Regions from separate parts of the Rhizobium sp. PEPV16 genome, predicted to be linked through region 2. Evidence: riboswitches for the same ligand, from Rfam matches in the RefSeq annotation. Region 2 holds a riboswitch; each other region holds the start of a gene.

Region 1 (6,171 bases), 230 kb from region 2:
GGTTCGCGGATCTGTGGCCGGGTCTAAGTCCTCGCGAGAGGGCATGGTCATCAGAAGGGTTCGATCGATTCGTTTTGTGATGGTCCTGAAGCGATTGACGCAAGACAGATTCAGATGGCCACGTCGGGAGACGGCGGTGGCGCCGCTTTCAACCGAGCAGCTCCACTGGATCCTCTACGGCATCGATGTCGACGCGACGGTTCGCCATTCGGTTCGGCGATACCAGATCGCCAGCTGACGCTCTCGCGTCTGGCCTGTCCCTGCTGCCGCCATCAAGGACTTCGTCGGAGGCATCCTGGAACACGGTAACGTCGAGATCGCACGCCGGCATGGCGGCAAGCGCGTCCTGCGTGGCGTCGACGCCGCCGACGACCTTGGTCATATTCCTTGCCGGTCTTTAAAACGTCTGATCACGCCAGTCTGCATGGCGGCAGACGGCTTTCGGGCTTGCCCAGTCAAGCATGCGGTAGAGAACGGCGCGATGGCGACTTCGGTCTGCTGACCAGGCTGCGACTTGGCCCGCAGACGCCGCCCTATGATGGCCTTGTATCGCCCGATTGCCGTTTCGACCAGCAAGAGTTTGCCGTTAGAGACCTGCCTCACCCGGGCGCCGAAGCCATGAAGTGCCATATACGCAATAATATATGCGATAATATATTATATAACTTCGGGTTTCTCATGATAATAGGTGACGTCTGCCAAATCGGAAATTATATACCATAAAATATACTCAACACATCTGTTGCGTTGTTTGTCATTTTCATCAAGTGTCCCGTCATGAGGAGCTACGGTAGCAACGGAAATTCTTTCCCGATGAATGCTGAAATCTTGCCGGCGACATCATCGTCGGCAGACTTACAAAGGAGCACGATGACATGGAGCGCCAAAAGAAATCAGACAAGCGCCTTGGCTACTCGCACCTGAGGTTGGCAACCATCGACGGCGTGTCGCTGCCTGGTCTGCAATTGTCACTCGACCGGCAGGAGGGCTCCGGGTCGACGAAGAAGAGCTTTTTCCAACAATGGCTCCTGGATTTTGCTTTCGGTTGCGAGCTATTTTATCCAATCCAGCTATATGAACATCTCGCAACGAGCGAGGGCGACGACAAAGGCGCTAAACCGTTAAGTGAGAGTTATGAGTATGGACTTGGGAGAATTCGGACCGGCCGCCACGTTCCTCATTTGAAATCCACGTCTCTCGGGTTTCCATATTCCAGAATGGAAGCGCCGGCTCAGTCGCCAACGCCCGCAGACTCCAACAAAAGGTCGGCGAGCGGATGGAGGATATCATGGACGACATGGATGCGACGCAAGCAAAGGACGGCTCGGGCACACAAGTTTCAACAGGTGCGAACCAGCACGGCTGGAACATCGAAAGATGGTAAGAAAGTCTTCAGGAACCTGACCATTGTGCGGCACACGCGAGCCGCAGTTCAAATCCTGCTGCCGCTATCATATACGCTGACAACGGTCGCTCGTCGGCAAAAATCAAGGATATTTGGCCCGCAAGGTTTGCCCAATTATACTGCAGAAAGGATTTCATTCTCCGTGACATTATGTTCTTCGAAATGCATTCGCATCGCCGCACTTGCAGCGGCCGCCATCGTGCTGGGCACCCAGATCGCAATCGCGCAAGAATCGTCTATAGGGTCTCAGTGGCTGAACACGCCGGCATCTCGAGTGGAAGCGCTTGCGGTCCTCCAGACCTTGAATGCCAACCTCCTGAGTAACGCCAGTGCTACGTTGACCCTTGACCGCTGGTGCGCCGCGCATAAGCTCGCACCGGAAGGTTCCAAGATCGTAGCTCAGCGTGTGGGCGGGCGAGGCAAACCGGCCGATGAGCACATCCGTGAACTTCTGACCGTCGGCCCCGGTGAGCTTATCGCTTATCGCCGCGTCCGCCTGGTCTGCGGCGACCGCGTCTTGTCCGAAGCCGACAATTGGTATGTACCTGCAAAATTAACTGCAGAGATGAATCAGGCGTTGAATACCAGCGATATCGCGTTTGGCAGAGCCGTTCAGGCTCTCAATTTCACTCGCACAAACCTGTCTGCCACGTTGCTCTGGTCCCCTCTATCCGAAGGCTGGGACATGGACGGCTTAACAGCGCACGAAACAAGTTCCCTTACCCTGCCGCCGTTCCTGCTCGAACATCGTGCCGTACTGAAACTTCGAGACGGCACGCCGTTTAGCACCTTGGTCGAAAGCTACACGGACAAAGTACTAGACTTTCCAGTTCCGCGCCTGCTTTCTCAATAGCGCTTCGGTATCTCGGAAGAATTGGCGAACAACTCGGAATAAATCGACTGCCACTGCGTGCGACAAACGCCCTTGTCGTGCGGAAGCGTGCCGGCCGGACGATTGCCCTTGTCCGTCGTTTGATCGCGGGCTCCACGCACGATAGCCTGTGTGTAACCTGACCCTACGCCATCGCAGATTGTCGCTTGACGTCCCCTCGGCAAGCCTCTACCCTTTTTGGCATTCACCAGGGGGGTCCCGGCAAGGGGCTGAGATACTGCTATCGCGCGCAGCGACCCGTTGAACCTGATCCAGTTCATACTGGCGTAGGGACGGTGCAAGCGCTCCAAGGCAGTGGATTCACGCGTGGAATCCGTGCCGGCGTCTTTTCATCATTCCGGCTGAGGACTGGGTCTCCAATCGAACTTTGGAGCCTCAAACCATGAATATCGCAGCCACCCCAACCGTCACCACCGGCCCCTTGGCGGCATCCAGGAAGATCTACATTCGGGGGGACGTCCATCCCGAAATTTGCGTGCCGATGCGCGAAATCAGCCTGCATCCGACATCGGGCGAGCCGCCCGTCGTCGTCTACGACTGCTCCGGCCCCTATACGATCGAGGGCGCCGAGATCCGTATCGAACAGGGGCTGCCCTCACTGCGACGCGACTGGGTTCTCGCCCGCGGCGACGTCGAGGCCTATCAGGGCCGCCATGTCCGTCCCGAAGACAACGGCTTTGCCAGCGGCGAAAGGCTGACGCCCGAATTCCCCACGCTACGCCAGCCGCTGCGCGCAAAGGACGGCAAGGCCGTCACCCAGTTCGCCTATGCGCGCGCTGGTATCATCACGCCGGAAATGGAGTTCATCGCCATACGCGAAAACCTTGGCCGCAAGGCGCACGCGGATGCCATGGTCCGCGACGGCGAAAGCTTCGGCGCGCATATTCCGGACCATGTGACGGCGGAATTCGTCCGGCAGGAAGTGGCGGCGGGTCGGGCGATCATCCCCGCCAACATCAACCATCCCGAAGCTGAGCCGATGATCATCGGCCGGAATTTTCTGGTGAAGATCAATGCCAATATCGGCAATTCGGCCGTCACTTCGTCGATGGCGGAGGAGGTCGAGAAGATGGTCTGGGCGATCCGCTGGGGCGCCGATACGGTCATGGACCTGTCGACCGGCCGCAACATTCACAATATCCGCGACTGGATCATCCGCAATTCGCCCGTGCCGATCGGCACCGTGCCGCTCTACCAGGCGCTCGAAAAGGTGAACGGCATTGCCGAGGACCTGACCTGGGAGGTCTATCGCGACACGCTGATCGAGCAGGCCGAGCAGGGTGTCGACTACTTCACCATCCATGCCGGCGTGCGGCTCGCCTATATCCCGCTCACCGTCAACCGCGTCACCGGCATCGTTTCCCGCGGCGGCTCGATCATGGCCAAGTGGTGTCTGCACCATCACAAGGAGAGTTTTCTCTACGAGCACTTTGAGGAAATTTGCGACATCGCCCAGGCCTATGACGTTTCCTTCTCGCTCGGCGACGGCCTGCGCCCTGGCTCCATCGCCGATGCCAACGATGCAGCGCAATTCGCCGAACTGGAAACACTGGGAGAGCTGACCAAGATCGCCTGGGCGAAAGACTGCCAGGTGATGATCGAGGGCCCCGGCCATGTGCCGATGCACAAGATCAAGGAGAACATGGACAAGCAGCTCGAGGTCTGCGGCGAGGCACCCTTCTACACGCTCGGGCCGCTGACGACGGATATCGCACCGGGCTACGATCACATCACCTCTGGAATAGGCGCAGCCATGATAGGCTGGTTCGGCACCGCGATGCTCTGCTACGTCACCCCGAAAGAGCATCTCGGTCTTCCCGATCGCAATGACGTCAAGACCGGCGTTATCACCTATAAGATCGCGGCCCACGCGGCTGATCTCGCCAAGGGGCATCCGGCAGCACAGCTGCGCGATGATGCGCTCTCGCGTGCCCGTTTCGAATTCCGCTGGGAGGATCAGTTCAACCTCTCGCTGGACCCTGAAACCGCCCGCAGCTTTCACGACGAGACGCTGCCGAAGGAAGCCCATAAGGTGGCGCATTTCTGCTCCATGTGCGGCCCAAAATTCTGCTCCATGCGCATCTCGCACGATATCCGCGCCGAAGCACAGAAGGAAGGTCTGGATGCGATGGCAGCGCGTTATCGTGAGGGCGGCGGCCTCTATATGCCGATAGAAACCCAACAGCAATCGGGCGAATGAGATGCGTGTGCTTGTCAAAGGGGCCGGCGTTGCCGGCCTGACGGTGGCGCATGAACTGCGCGCTCGAGATGCCGAGCTCACCGTGCTCGATCCATATGACGGTTTCCTCGGTGCTGCATCGTGGCTCGCGGGCGGAATGTTGGCGCCCTGGTGCGAGCGGGAGAGTGCTGATCGCGCTGTGCTGATGCGCGGCCTCACCGCCGCCGACAAATGGGAGGCAATGGTGCCTGGAGAGGTGCGACGAAACGGAACGCTCGTGGTCGCCCCGGCCCGCGATCTTGGTGAACTGCAACGCTTTGCCTGCCGCACGACCGGTTATGAATGGCTGGAAGAGACGGCGATTGCGGCGCTGGAACCCTCTCTTGCCGGGCGGTTCCGGCATGGGCTGTTCTTCCGCCGCGAAGCCCATCTCGATCCTCGGCGAGTGTTGTGTCTGCTGCGCACCAAGCTGACGGTTCAGGGGGTCACCTTCGTGGGCGAGAGCCCGCACGAGGAGAGCTTTGACGGTGTCGTCGATTGCACGGGCGCAGCGCAGATCGGCCAGGCGAAGGAGTTGCGCGGCGTTCGCGGCGAAATGCTCTACCTTAGAAGCTTTGACGTGGATCTCTCCCGGCCGGTCCGCTTGCTCCATCCGCGTTTCCCCGTCTACATCGTCCCGCGTGGAGACGGTCTGTTCATGGTCGGCGCGACGATGGTCGAGACGGAATTCGACGGGCCTATAGTCGCCCGTTCACTGATGGAACTGCTCAACGCTGCATACACGCTATTTCCGGCCTTTGCCGATGCAACCATAATCGAAACGGGTGTCGGAATCCGTCCAGCCTTTCCGGACAATCTTCCCCGCGCAAGCCGTCAGGGAAAGGTGATCTCGCTCAACGGCCTCTACCGCCACGGCTTTCTGCTCGCGCCAGCCATGGCCGCCGAGGCCGCTGAACTTGTCTTCGACCAACAGGCCACGAGAAGGAAAGCCCCATGAAATTGATCGTTAATGGCGAGGAACACGATGTCGCGGCTGAGACACTGTCAGAGCTTTTAGTCCTGATGGAATACGAGGGTGACTGGCTGGCGACAGCCGTCAACGGTGAGCTTGTCCATCGCGAAGACCGGTTCGATCGTTCGCTCAACGACAATGACAAGATCGAAATCCTGTCGCCGATGCAGGGAGGCTGACGGATGCTGACGCTTTATGGGGCCGAAATTACCTCCCGTCTGCTGCTCGGCACAGCGCGATACCCCTCTCCTGCAATCCTCGCTGAGGCCGTCAGGCAATCGGCGACGGAAATCGTCACCGTCTCGCTTCGTCGTGAGATGTCTGGCGGCCGCAGTGGGGGCGCCTTCTTCGAGATGATCCGCGCGCTCGGCGTTCGTATCCTTCCCAACACTGCAGGTTGCCACAGCGTCGCGGAAGCGGTGCTGACCGCAAAGATGGCACGCGAGCTGTTCGCCACCGACTGGATCAAGCTCGAGGTCATCGGCAACCACGATACGCTACAGCCGGATGTCTTCGGTCTCGTCGAGGCGGCTCATATTCTTGTCAGTGAAGGTTTTGAAGTCTTCCCGTATACGACGGACGATCTGGTCGTGGCCGAACGACTGCTGGAGGCCGGCTGCAAGGTGCTCCTGCCTTGGTGCGCACCGATCGGCAGTGCCGCCGGGCCGCTCAATCCGACAGCG
Region 2 (6,171 bases):
GCTCGCTTCATGGGCTTTTCCAGCGAGTTTGTGCAATTCCTGGCCGGACATCCCCGGCTCGGGTTTGGGCAACGGCATTCGGTATCTCGGAAGGGAGGCAATGGGGTAGATCAGCACAATAGCATATTCGCACAAGCGAATTGGTCAAAAGTGATGAAATGTCAAAAAAGGTCCAAACAAATCAGCAGATAAGCTGACCTCCATTGATCTCAATCACCTGTCCGGTGATGTAGCCCGAGAGCGAGGGAGCCGCCAGGAATAGGTAGGCCGGAGCACAATCCTCCGCCGTGCCGAGCCGCTGCAGGGGGATGGATTTTCTCGTCTGCTCCAGCTTTTCGCGGGAGGAATAGCGCTCATGGAAATCCGTCTCGATCGTTCCCGGCGATACGCAATTGACGCGGATTCCGTCCGGTGCAAGCTCACGGGCAAGCGCCTTGGAATAGGTCGCAACGAAGGCTTTCGAAGCCGAATAGATAGAGGAACCGGGGCTGCCGCCGGTCAGCGCCGAAATCGAAACGGTGTTGACGATGGCAGCACCACCAGCCGCCTTCAATGCCGGCAGCAGCGCCCGCGTCAGCGCCACCACCGATGTCTGGTTGAGCCGCACGACCGCCTCATATTCTACATCGGTGAGCGTGGCAGCGGGAAAACGACCAAGCATGGTGCCGGCATTGTTGACCAGCACATCGACCTTATCGAAGAAGGCGAGAACATCCTCGGCAAATTGCGCGGCGCCACCGACTGCGGAGAAATCGGCATTAAGCAGCAGCGCCCGTCTTTCGGCTTCAGCCGTCAGCAGGAAATCCGGCAGGTCGCGTCCCGGCTTGCGCCCGGTATGGACGATCACCTTCGCGCCGCAGTCCAGGAACTGCCGGGCCACTTCAAGGCCGATGCCGCGGCCGGCACCGGTCACCACGACATTACGATTTTCGAACAGTCTGGGATGGAACACGAAGCCGTCCTCCTTGCGGACAGTGCCGCCGGTTGCGTCAATCGCCCTTAACATATGAGCGCGCCGACCGAAAGAAAGGCGCGCATCGATCTTTCCGGAAAGACGTAGCCCTTCGGGAAGACTAGCTTTCGGTCTCCAGAAGCCGCGCGCCCGGCCCTTCCTTGCCGAGCCGGTCGCAGGGATTGCGCAACGGACAGCTTTCGATCGACAGGCAGCCACAGCCGATGCAGCCGGTCAGACGGTCGCGCAGCAGGCTAAGCCGCCTGATTCGCGCGTCGAGATCATCCTTCCACAGCGCCGACAGCGTCTGCCAGTCGGCCACGGTCGGCGTGCGTCCCTGCGGCAGGGACTCGAACGCCGCCTGGATTTCCGAAAGTGGAATGCCGACACGCTGCGCCACCTTGATGATGCCGAGCCGGCGAAGCACATCGCGCCCATAGCGCCGCTGATTGCCGCGAGAGCGGATGCTCGAGATCAGCCCCTTGGTCTCGTAAAAATGCAGCGCCGAGACGGCCAGGCCGCTGCGCTCCGCCACTTCGCCGACCGTCAGGAGCTTGCCGAGCGGCGCTGCCGGAATTGTATCCATGCCTCTTGACCTCAAGATTAGTTGAGGTTTTATAACCCTTGCTCCTGCAATCGTAAAGTCCGCTAAGGATGCTCTATCACTTTGAATCTGCGCATATCCTTTTCCGAAAATCGATTCCGATTTTCGGGGTTATGCACTAGCCGCCTGAGGGAGGAAGCTCCGGTTCCGTTCCCGGCAGGTACGGAACCATTGGGAACACCCGGGCAGATCCTCCGCCCGGGTGTTTTCCGTCACATCCGGTTCATTCCGACCGCACGGACGGGTTCGCAATTTTGCTGTTGCGGGGAGAAAACCCCGGTGATAGTTTCCGCGCAAATAACAGGGGAGCTCCGTATTGCCGGGGCTGAGATGTGAGGCGCAAGCCTCTGGACCCTTCAAAGCTGATCTGGGTAATGCCAGCGGAGCGAGGTTCAGATGTTCTCAGGCGCACAAGTGTCACTCTATCCGATGTCCGACAATTTCGTCGGCATCATTCTCGATGCCGTCAAGGCGCTGGATCCCTATCGCGACCGGCTGCGTATCGAGACCGATGACATCTCCACACTGCTGGTCGGCCCGCCTGACATTCTCTTCGCCGCCATGCACGATCTTTTCGTCGCCGCCGCAAAGACCGGCGAGCATTGCGTGCTGTCCGCTGCCGTTTCACGCGGCTGCCCCGGCGAGCCCGACGACGCCATCTGCGGCGTCAACCCCTCCCTCGGCCAGGCGGAGCCGCTTGCCGAGCGTATAACAGCCGCACTTGCCGCCGTTGACATCACCGCCGAAACCGGACAGCCGACCGCTGCGCAATTCTCGCTCTACGTCATGGGAACCGGCACCCATATGGACGAGATCTGTGGCTGCATCGACTTCCTGAAGCGCTCCGGCACCTTCGACCGTGCCAAGAATTTCTGCACCAGGCTCTCTGGCGACGCCGGCGCCGTCTTCGCCACCATTCGTGAGGCCTTCCTTCGCTTCGGCGACCCCGAGGGACATGTGACCCTCGACATCACGGTGTCCGCCAATACAGCGCCGCGCGTCTTTTCAGACGCGCGAAGGACGCTGTAGCACTTTAAATTGCTGCATAATTTATCCTTAAATCGATTCCGATTTAAGGAATTATGCAGTGCCCGACGAAAGCTTGAAATCGAACGCTGATGATACCGTCAAAACCATCGGAATCGCGCCTTGCCGCGCTCCGCGCCGCTCTCTACCGGGGCATACCCGCCTTGCTTGCCGGCTGCGCCTTTTTGGCGGCATGGGAACTCTATGTCGATCTCTCCGGCATCAAACCATCCATCCTGCCGGCGCCTTCGCGCATCGTCATGCAGGGCTGGCTGAACCGCGAGGGACTGATTGCCAATACCTGGCCCACGCTCGGCGCGACACTCGGAGGTTTCGCCCTGTCGCTGGCCTTCGCCTTTGCCGCCTCGATCCTCATGGATTTCGTGCCCTTCATGCGCCGGGCATTGCTGCCGATCTTCATCGCCAGCCAGACCCTGCCGCTGGTGGCGATCGCGCCCCTCGTCGTCCTTTGGTTCGGCTTCGGCCTGTTGCCGAAGATCCTGCTGGTGGCGCTCGTCACCTTCTTCCCGCTGCTCGTCGCCTTGCTGCAGGGCTATGAATCGACCGACCGCGACATCGCCGAATTGCTGAATTCGATGAAGGCGAGCCGTTGGCGCATTTTTTGTCTGGCACGGCTTCCCTCCTCGCTGCCTTATTTCTTCGCGGGCCTGCGGATCTCGATCACCTATGCCGTCGTCGGCGCGATCTTTGCCGAATATGCCGGTGCCGCCCGCGGCCTCGGCATCTATATTCTCAACGCCAAGAACAATTTCCGTCCCGATCTCGTGCTCGCCGCCGTCGTCGTCAGCGCCGTGCTGACACTCTGCCTCTTCGGAGCGACGCTGATGATCCAGCGCCTCGTCATGCCCTGGCAGCCATCCGGGGAGCAGCGCCGATGAGCGATGCAATGGTTGAACTGCGCAACATCTCGAAGTCCTTCGACGGCATGAAGGTGCTGGACGATATTTCACTCGCTGTCGCAAGCGGCGAGTTCGTTTCGATCGTCGGCCCATCCGGCTCCGGAAAATCGACGGTGCTGAGGTTGCTGACCCAGGCGCTTCGGCCCGATTCCGGCACCATGCTTTTCAAGGGCGCGCCGCTGGAACAGGCGCCGCATTCCTTCGCCTTCATGCCGCAACGCGATGCACTGATGCCCTGGCGCCGGATCATCGACAATGCCGCACTCGGCCTGGAGGTGCGCGGTATGAGTCGCCGCGCGGCCCGTGCCGCCGTAGCGCCTCTGTTCGAGCGCTTCGGCCTTGCAGGCTTCGAGCACCACTATCCCTCCGAACTGTCAGGCGGCATGCGCCAGCGCGCCGCGCTGCTGCGCACCGTCGTCCAGACCCAGGACATGCTGCTGCTCGACGAGCCTTTCGGCGCGCTGGACGCGCTGACGCGCACGCAGATCCAGGAATGGCTGCAGGGCATGTGGACCGAACACCGTTGGACGGCGCTGTTGATCACCCATGATGTTCGCGAGGCCGTGTTCCTCTCCGACCGGATCTACGTGCTCTCGGCTCGTCCGGCGCGTATCATCCGCGAATTCCGCGTTCCCCTGCCCCGTCCGAGAAGCATTGCCGATCTCGGCTCGCCGGCGGCCCAGGCGATCGAAACCGAAATCCTGCAAACCCTGCTTCATCCGCTAGAACAGGATGATTTTAGGCCGGTCGGCCTAAAATCTGAATCCTGTTCTAATTTAAAGAGTTAGAGCATGATGTCGTCCGAAAACGCTCACACTTTTCGGCATCATGCTCTAGAGACCTGAGGAGGTAACCATGCTGCTTCTCACCCGTCGCCAGACGATCTTCGCCGCCATCGCCGCAAGCCTCGCCGGCCGCCCCGCCTTCGCCCAATCGGCGCCCGCAAAGGTTCGCATCGCGCTCGACTGGACGCCCAACACCAACCATATCGGCATCTATGTCGCCAAGGCGAAGGGCTTCTATGCCGATGCCGGGCTCGATGTCGAGATTCTTCCCTTTGCCGACACCAGCGCCGGAACGCTGGTGTCAAACGGCGTTGCCGATTTCGGCATCAGCAGCGAGATCGAGACCCTCACGCAACGCGCTGGCGGCGGTGACGTGAAGATGGTCTACGGCGTCGTCCAGACGGAAACCGCACGCCTGATCTTCAAGGGCGGACGCGACGACATCAAGAGCCCCAAAGACCTCGACGGCAAGACCTATGGCGGCTTTGGCGGCACCTGGGAGAGCGCGCTGATCTCCGCGATGATCCGCAATGATGGCGGCAAAGGCGACGTCAAGACCGTCACCCTTGGCACCTCCGCTTACGAGGCGCTGGACAATGGCTCGATCGATTTCACGCTGGAGATCTACACCTGGGAAGGCATCGCCGCCGAACTGGAAAACCGGAAGATCGGCCGCTTCCACTATTCCGATTATGGCATCCCCGACGAGCAGACGACGGTCATCGTCTCCAGCGACGCCTATCTCTCCGCAAGTCGAGAACACGCCCGCGCCTTCATCCAGGCGACACGAAAGGGTTATGCCTACTCCGTCGACCATCCCGACGAAGCCTGCGACCTGCTGATCTCTGGAAGCAACGGCGCACTGATGAATACGGAACTGGTAAAGGCTTCTCAGAAGGCATTGATCGAGGGGCACTTCCTGAAATCCGAGGCCGGTCTGATCGGTAAGCTCGACCCGGCAAAGGCCGAGGCCCTCGGCAGCTTCCTGATGGAGAATGGCATTCTGGTCGATGCGAATGGCGCTGCACTCAAGGAGAAGCCGGACTTTTCCACCTATTATACCAACGAACTTCTCGACTGAGCCCAACGCCTGCCTTGCCCGTCGCGGCTTTCCGCTGCAAAGTCCCAGACCCGAAGCATGATGTCGTCCGAAAACCGCTCACACTTTTCGGCACCATGCTCTGGGTAGGGCGGGGGACAAGATGCGACAACAGGAGAGACTGGCCGGAGCGGACTTTCTGCGCGCGACGGCCTGTCTGCTGGTGCTCGCCCACCACTTCGCGCTGCGGCTGGATATGCGCAGAATCCCCGACGAACTCGGACCGACCGCAAACATCCTCCGCTTCGGCAATTTCGGCGTCGCCGTCTTCTTCGTGCTCAGCGGCTTTCTGCTCGCCCATCCCTTCTGGCGCGCGCTCGACGCGGGCAGCGACATGCCCAACCTGCGGCATTACACGATCCGCAGGGCGGCGCGCATCGCTCCGGGCTTCTGGTTCGCCGCCACCGTCGGCTTCGCGCTCAGCCTGACGCTGCTTGCCTTGCCGCTGACGCCTGAGCTTGTGCTACGCTACGTCTCCGGGCTGCTGTTCATGAGCCAGTGGCATTGGCGCACCTTTTTTCCTGTCGAAGCCGACGGGCCGCTCTGGTCCATTCCCTTCGAGGTCACCAGTTATGTGCTCCTGCCGGTCTGCTTTCTCCTGCTGTTTCGTTTGCCATTCCTGAGGCAGCGCCCGTTGCTTGCCCGCTTCGCCTGGCTTTGCGTCATCACGGGCGTACTCCTCGCCCATGTGCTCATCCTGACCCTCTTTCCGCTCAACGACATCGAACGCGGCTGGCAGTACGGTCTGCAGGGCGGGGCGAAGGAGTGGATGCCGAGATATAATC
Region 3 (6,171 bases), on a different contig from region 2:
TCGAAGGCGTTTCCTTCGATATCCTGCCGGGCGAAACGCTCGGCCTCGTCGGCGAAAGCGGCTCGGGCAAATCGACGACGGGCAAGGCTGTCCTCGGCCTCATCCCCTTCAAGGGCAATGTCCTGATCGACGGCTGCAATATCGCCGGCCTCAGCCAGCGCGAGATGCGGCCCGTGCGCCGCTCGGCGCAGATGATCTTTCAGGATCCCTATGCCTCGCTTGACCCGCGCATGGCCGTCGGCAAGGCGATCGGCGAACCGATGGTCATCCACGGCATCGGCAACCAGAGTGAACGGCAGGACCGCGTCGCCGAACTGCTGCGCCGGGTCGGCCTGACGCCTGATGCGGCGACGCGCTATCCGCACGAGTTTTCAGGCGGCCAGCGCCAGCGCATCTGCATCGCCCGGGCCTTGGCGCTGGAGCCAAAGCTGATTGTCGCCGACGAAAGCGTCGCAGCCCTTGACGTCTCTGTCCGCGCCCGCGTGCTCGACCTGCTGCTCGAACTGCAGGAAACGATGGGGCTTGCCTATCTCTTCATCTCCCACGACATGGCGGTGGTCGAGCGCATGTCGCACAACGTCGCCGTCATGCGCGCCGGCCGCATCATCGAAACCGGCACGCGGCGAGAGATATTCGAAAACCCTGGGGATGATTATACCCGGGCGCTGATCGCCGCGGTCCCGATTCCCGATCCGGAGGTCTACCGCGTGAAAGGGGTTCATGCATGAGCGCATTGCCGGAGCGAGTGTAGATCGGCGATTTTAAAGTCATTCGGATATTTAGTAAATATAGAGCTGCATTTCAGAAATATATTGCACCTATGGTTGTCGCTGTTATTCTTTCCGAAGAGGGAGGAGAACCGCATGGCGAGAGCGCAGCAGCCAGCACGGCCTCGGAGAAAATCCGAGAGCAACATTCAAGAAAACCTCGTCAAGACGCGGATTGGGGGCGATCTCTCGTCGTTCATGAAGGGCAAGACGGATCCCCCCAAGGGGATTGGCAAGGCGAAGCAATTCGATGTCATCATCGAATTTAACCGCGACTTTCCGGGCGGCGGCACGGCGGCGCGGCAACTCTTGTTCGAAGCATTCCTGTTGTACCTCAACAGGATTGGGGCGACTGACGAGAGCAACAACCTGTGGCGTTTCGGCATGTCCCCGCCGCTCGGCATGCCTGCGGTCTCGGAGGACAGCAAACTGGACCTCTCGCAGATCTTTTCGAATGGAAGCAGGATTGCCGCCAAATCCCTCTGGACCGACAGCTACGCCTTCGCGACCCTGACCCGGGAAGCCATTGACCGGCTTTCGAGCTGGACAATGCCCAAAAAGGATGACGACAAGAATAAGGGTGAAACCAAAAGCGGCAGCAAGAATAAAAAGACACCACTCGTCTACAAGATCTGGTGCGATCACGAGATCAAACGCTGCGTCTATGAATCCGTCAGGACAATCAAATGCGATGCGGCGCATGCATCCTTCGCAGCCAGCGGAAAAGGCATTGTCTGGGCAGTGGCCGATACCGGCATTGACGGGACACATCCGCATTTCAAAACACTGAGAACGCTCGATCTGCCGGACGGCCTCTTTCATCGGGATTTCACGGCCGACAATCCGGACCCGGCCGTGGCGTCGGCTGCGGCGCTGATCGATAGTGCCGGCCATGGAACCCATGTTGCCGGCATCATCGCCGGCCGCACATCGGTGCTGGACGAACCGAAAACGGACGCGATCAGGAATATCTGCGTGAAATCGGAGGTGCGCAACGAGGATGGGACCAAATCAACCGTCAAGGATGCTCATGACGGCGTCATCACCGGCATGGCACCGCACTGCAAGCTGTTGAGCCTGAAAGTGCTGGCCAATGAGAAGCAGGGCAAGCTCAGCAATCTGCTGGCTGCGATCGGCTATGTCCAGCGCTCGAACGACTACGGGCGCAACATCAAGATCCACGGCATCAATCTCAGCCTTGGCTATCCGTTCGATCCGGTCTGGTTCGCGGCAGGGCAAAGCCCGCTCTGCGTCGAGGTCGACAGGCTGGTGCGTTCGGGCGTCTGCGTCGTGGTCGCGGCCGGCAATGCCGGCTACGGTACGGTGACGCAGTTCTCAGGCGCGCCGGAGCGCGCCGCCCATAGCGGCACGATCATGGATCCCGGCAACGCAGCGCTCGCCATCACTGTCGGCTCGACGCATCGCGACATGCCGCATACCTACGGCGTCTCCTATTTTTCCTCCAAGGGACCGACCGCGGATGGGCGCATGAAGCCCGATCTCGTCGCACCCGGCGAGCGCATCATCTCATGCGCGCTCTACAACGGTGCCAAGTCAGGCGAAGCGCCGTTCCGGGAGGATACCGGAACGAGCATGGCGACGCCGCATGTCTCCGGCGCGATCGCCGCGTTTCTCTCGGTTCGGCGTGAATTTCTCGGCCACCCGGAACGCGTCAAGGAGATCTTCATCGGCGCCGCGACCGATCTCAAGCGGCGGCCGGAGTTTCAGGGCGCCGGCCTGCTCGATCTGATGCGAACGCTACAGGCTGTGTAAGGAGGACATATGGACACGCTTGGACCCTCGCCATTCCTATGGCTCGAATTCGACAAGAATGGCGCGATCGATCCCGCGACGACGACAAGTCTCGCGGCGTTGCTCAACCAGCCCGGAACGACCGATCTGGTGGTCATGTCGCATGGCTGGAAGAATACCAAGGACGATGCCCTCAAGCTCTACGGAACGCTGTGGGCGAACGCCCGCAAGAAGCTTGCGCCCGACAAGGCGAGCCACACCGTCGTCGCCGGCGTCGTCTGGCCCGCCAAGGCCTATCGCACCGATTTCGACGAACAGACGCTGGTGACGCCAGGCGGCGGTGGGACCCTGGCGGCAGATGGAACGGTGGCAGGCCCTGAGGATCTTGACGATGCGGCCTTCAAAAACGTGCTGAAGGATTTCGAGGATCTCTTCGGGCCGGATGGCGCCGCAACGGCCGAAAAGGCGCGGGCGGCAGCGAAGACGCTCGATGAAACGACGTCGTTTTTCCTCGTCAAGAACGGCAACGAAGCACTCGGTTCTCCGGGAACGGACTCCGAACTCAAAGCGGATTCAGCGCCGATTGCGCTCGCCACCGACGATGCCACCAGCGCCAAAATGCTGATGGAAGCTCTCATCGCGGCGCCGACATTCAACCTCGAAAGCTCCGTCGGCAAGGCTCAAGGGCTTGGCGACGTCGTCTCGGGCCTGATCTCCGGCCCGAGAGCGGCGGTGGCGCGGTTTTTGAACCAGCTGACCTATTACGAAATGAAGAAGCGCGCCGGCATCGTCGGCGAGGCGTTGACGAAAAGCGTGCTGTCGAAGCTCGTGCTGCAGCAGCCAATTCGCCTGCATCTCGTCGGCCACAGCTTCGGCGCCCGGCTGGTCGCGGCGGCGGCAAACGGGCTGGCGCCGGTCCCGAAGCTGGAATTCTTCTCGCTCACCCTGCTGCAGGGGGCCTTCTCGCACAATGGCTTCGCCAAGGAGATCAAGCCGGGCCTTGCCGGCGCCTTTCCCGATGTCGTGGGCAAGCCGACCGGCCCGATCTGCATCACCCACACCCACAACGATCTCGCCTGCACGCTCGCCTATGCGCTGGCGTCGCGCCTATCGCGCGATATCGCCAAGAGCATCGGCGATGCCAACGACGAGTTCGGGGCGATGGGGGCGAACGGTCCGCAGCACCTGAAGGCGGGACAGGCCGTCGAGGACGATGCGGATGCCGTGTTCACGCCGCAGGCCGGCAAGGTCAACACCTTCCTGGCGGACAAGTACATCATCAAGACGGCGGCGTCGGATGCCCATAACAATGTCGACAACGAGGATGTCGGACGGCTGTTGGCAAAGATCGTCGGCTGATCGCCTTTCGTAAAAGAGACGCGGCGGCGTTGGTCGTGGAATTGTCATTTTCGGGATGACATCAGTCCCGTTCTCTGCGAAAAGAGCGCGATGAGAGACAGGGGCGTTCGTCGACAGACGGGCTGAGAAGCACCCTTCGAACCTGAACCGGATAATGCCGGCGGAGGGAGTCGCTCGGGGCCGCGGCACCGTCCGCACGAACCGCCCCGTGCCCGCCCCCGCCTGAAAGGGGCCATATGCAGACCAGGACCACACCAGGAGCGATGCTGAAGGCGATGCGCGAAAAGCCGCCGCTCGTTCAGTGCATCACCAATTACGTCGCCATGAATATCGCCGCCAATGTTCTGCTCGCCGCTGGCGCCTCGCCCGCCATGGTGCATGCGGCGGAAGAAGCCGGCGAATTCGCCGGGATCGCAAGTGCGCTGACCATCAATATCGGCACGCTGTCGACGCAGTGGGTAGACGGCATGCAGGCGGCTGCGAAAGCGGCGACATCCGCCGGCAAACCCTGGGTGCTCGATCCGGTCGCCCATTATGCGACGGCTTTCCGCCGCAATGCGGTCGCCGAACTGCTCGCCCTGCGACCGACCATCATCCGTGGCAACGCTTCCGAGATCATCGCGCTTGCCGGCGGAGAAAGCCGCGGCCAGGGAGTCGACAGCCGCGATCCGGTCGAGCAGGCGGAAGGTTCGGCGCGATGGCTGGCTGAGCGGCAGCGGGCGGTCGTTGCCGTTACCGGTGCGGTGGATTTCGTCACCGACGGCGAGCGGGCCGTGCGCATCGAAGGCGGATCGGCCTTGATGCCGCAAGTCACCGCGCTCGGCTGCTCGCTCACCTGCCTCGTCGGCGCCTTTGCCGCGACGGCGCCTGAGGATATCTTCGGCGCGACGGTCGCCGCACTTTCAACCTTCGCCATCGCCGGTGAGGAAGCCGCCCTTGGTGCGGCCGGGCCTGGCTCCTTCTCCTGGCGTTTTCTCGATGCGCTGGCCGCGCTCGACGCCGAAATGCTTGACGCCAGGGCAAGGATATCAGCCGCATGAAGGCTTTCGACCTTTCGCTCTATCTCGTCCTCGACCCCGATCTCTGCGCGGAGATCGGCATGGTCGAAACCGCGCGCCTTGCCGTTGCCGGCGGTGCGACCATGGTGCAGTTGCGTGACAAACATGCCGGCACCATCAGGATGATCGAGACCGGCCGCGCCTTGAAACAGGCGCTGGATGGGACCGGCGCCCTGCTCATTGTCAACGATGACGTCGAGGCGGCAATCGCCATCGGCGCCGACGGCCTGCATATCGGCCAGGAGGACATGGATGCGATGAGAGCGAGGGCGATGATCGGCCCTGAGATGATCCTTGGCCTGTCTGTCGAGAGCGAGGCGCTTGCCGGCGCCGTCGATCCTGATCTCGTCGATTACACCGGCGTCGGCCCGGTATTTGCGACACCGACCAAGGCCGATCACAAGCAGCCGATCGGCTTTGACGGACTTGCAATGCTGGTAAAGGCCTCGCCGGTGCCATCGGTCGCGATCGGCGGGCTCAAGGCCGATCATGTCGCCCAAGTGTTTGCCGCAGGCGCCAGTGGGCTTGCCGTCGTCTCCGCCATCTGCGGCACGCCCGATCCGGAAGCCGCTACGCGCCGTATCGCTGCAGAAATTCGAAAGGTCCGCGCATGATCCGCAATGTTCTCTCCATCGCCGGTTCCGATCCCTCCGGCGGCGCCGGCATCCAGGCCGATCTCAAGGCCTTTTCCGCCCGCGGCGTCTATGGCATGGCGGTGCTGACCGCGCTGACGGCGCAGAACACGCAAGGCGTCAGCGGCGTGCACCTGGTGCCGCCGCAATTCGTCGCCGACCAAATCAATGCCGTCTTTGCCGATGTCCGCGTCGATGCGGTCAAGATCGGCATGATCGCCAATGCCGGCATCGCCGATGCCGTTGTCGGTGCGCTGTCTGACCACCGCGACATTCCGATCGTTATCGACCCTGTCATGATCGCCAAGGGTGGAGCCGCCCTGCTCGCGCCTGAAGCGGTTGACGTGCTCACCCGCCGGCTGCTTCCGCTTGCCACACTGCTGACCCCGAACCTGCCCGAAGCCGCCGCCCTGCTGCACCAGCCGGTGGCGACAAACCGTGCTGAGATGGCGGAACAGGCCGAGCGCCTGCTGGCGCTTAGTCCGGCCGCGGTGCTGGTCAAGGGCGGACATCTCGACAGCGACGAGAGCCCTGACGTGCTTGCCACTGCCGCCGGCCTGCACTGGTTCGAAGCCCGGCGCGTGCCGACCAAGAATACCCACG

What was found. Region 2 has a riboswitch for thiamine pyrophosphate ahead of FY112_RS36385 (YkoF family thiamine/hydroxymethylpyrimidine-binding protein). Riboswitches for the same ligand answer to the same signal wherever they lie in the genome.
Region 1: linked by a shared signal. The riboswitch ahead of thiC (phosphomethylpyrimidine synthase ThiC) and the one ahead of FY112_RS36385 (YkoF family thiamine/hydroxymethylpyrimidine-binding protein) in region 2 are both predicted to bind thiamine pyrophosphate.
Region 3: linked by a shared signal. The riboswitch ahead of thiM (hydroxyethylthiazole kinase) and the one ahead of FY112_RS36385 (YkoF family thiamine/hydroxymethylpyrimidine-binding protein) in region 2 are both predicted to bind thiamine pyrophosphate.

What each region holds. Positions count from the first base shown of each region.
Region 1 covers NZ_VSZV01000356.1:172,206-178,376, reverse strand. The annotation lists partial or broken gene FY112_RS35265 (rhizopine-binding protein) at 281-388, opposite strand; partial or broken gene FY112_RS38400 (hypothetical protein) at 398-597, opposite strand; gene FY112_RS35255 (hypothetical protein) at 1,548-2,258, shown strand; TPP riboswitch at 2,477-2,588, shown strand; gene thiC (phosphomethylpyrimidine synthase ThiC) at 2,680-4,497, shown strand; gene thiO (glycine oxidase ThiO) at 4,499-5,473, shown strand; gene thiS (sulfur carrier protein ThiS) at 5,470-5,667, shown strand; gene FY112_RS35235 (thiazole synthase) at 5,671-6,171, shown strand, end outside.
Region 2 covers NZ_VSZV01000356.1:402,773-408,943, reverse strand. The annotation lists gene FY112_RS36400 (metalloregulator ArsR/SmtB family transcription factor) at 1-78, opposite strand, end outside; gene FY112_RS36395 (SDR family oxidoreductase) at 182-952, opposite strand; gene soxR (redox-sensitive transcriptional activator SoxR) at 1,074-1,538, opposite strand; TPP riboswitch at 1,849-1,962, shown strand; gene FY112_RS36385 (YkoF family thiamine/hydroxymethylpyrimidine-binding protein) at 1,953-2,585, shown strand; gene FY112_RS36380 (ABC transporter permease) at 2,675-3,481, shown strand; gene FY112_RS36375 (ABC transporter ATP-binding protein) at 3,478-4,290, shown strand; gene FY112_RS36370 (ABC transporter substrate-binding protein) at 4,358-5,368, shown strand; gene FY112_RS36365 (acyltransferase) at 5,490-6,171, shown strand, end outside.
Region 3 covers NZ_VSZV01000317.1:39,652-45,822, forward strand. The annotation lists gene FY112_RS19740 (ABC transporter ATP-binding protein) at 1-728, shown strand, start outside; gene FY112_RS19745 (S8 family peptidase) at 864-2,540, shown strand; gene FY112_RS19750 (hypothetical protein) at 2,550-3,878, shown strand; TPP riboswitch at 3,968-4,064, shown strand; gene thiM (hydroxyethylthiazole kinase) at 4,115-4,918, shown strand; gene thiE (thiamine phosphate synthase) at 4,915-5,550, shown strand; gene thiD (bifunctional hydroxymethylpyrimidine kinase/phosphomethylpyrimidine kinase) at 5,547-6,171, shown strand, end outside.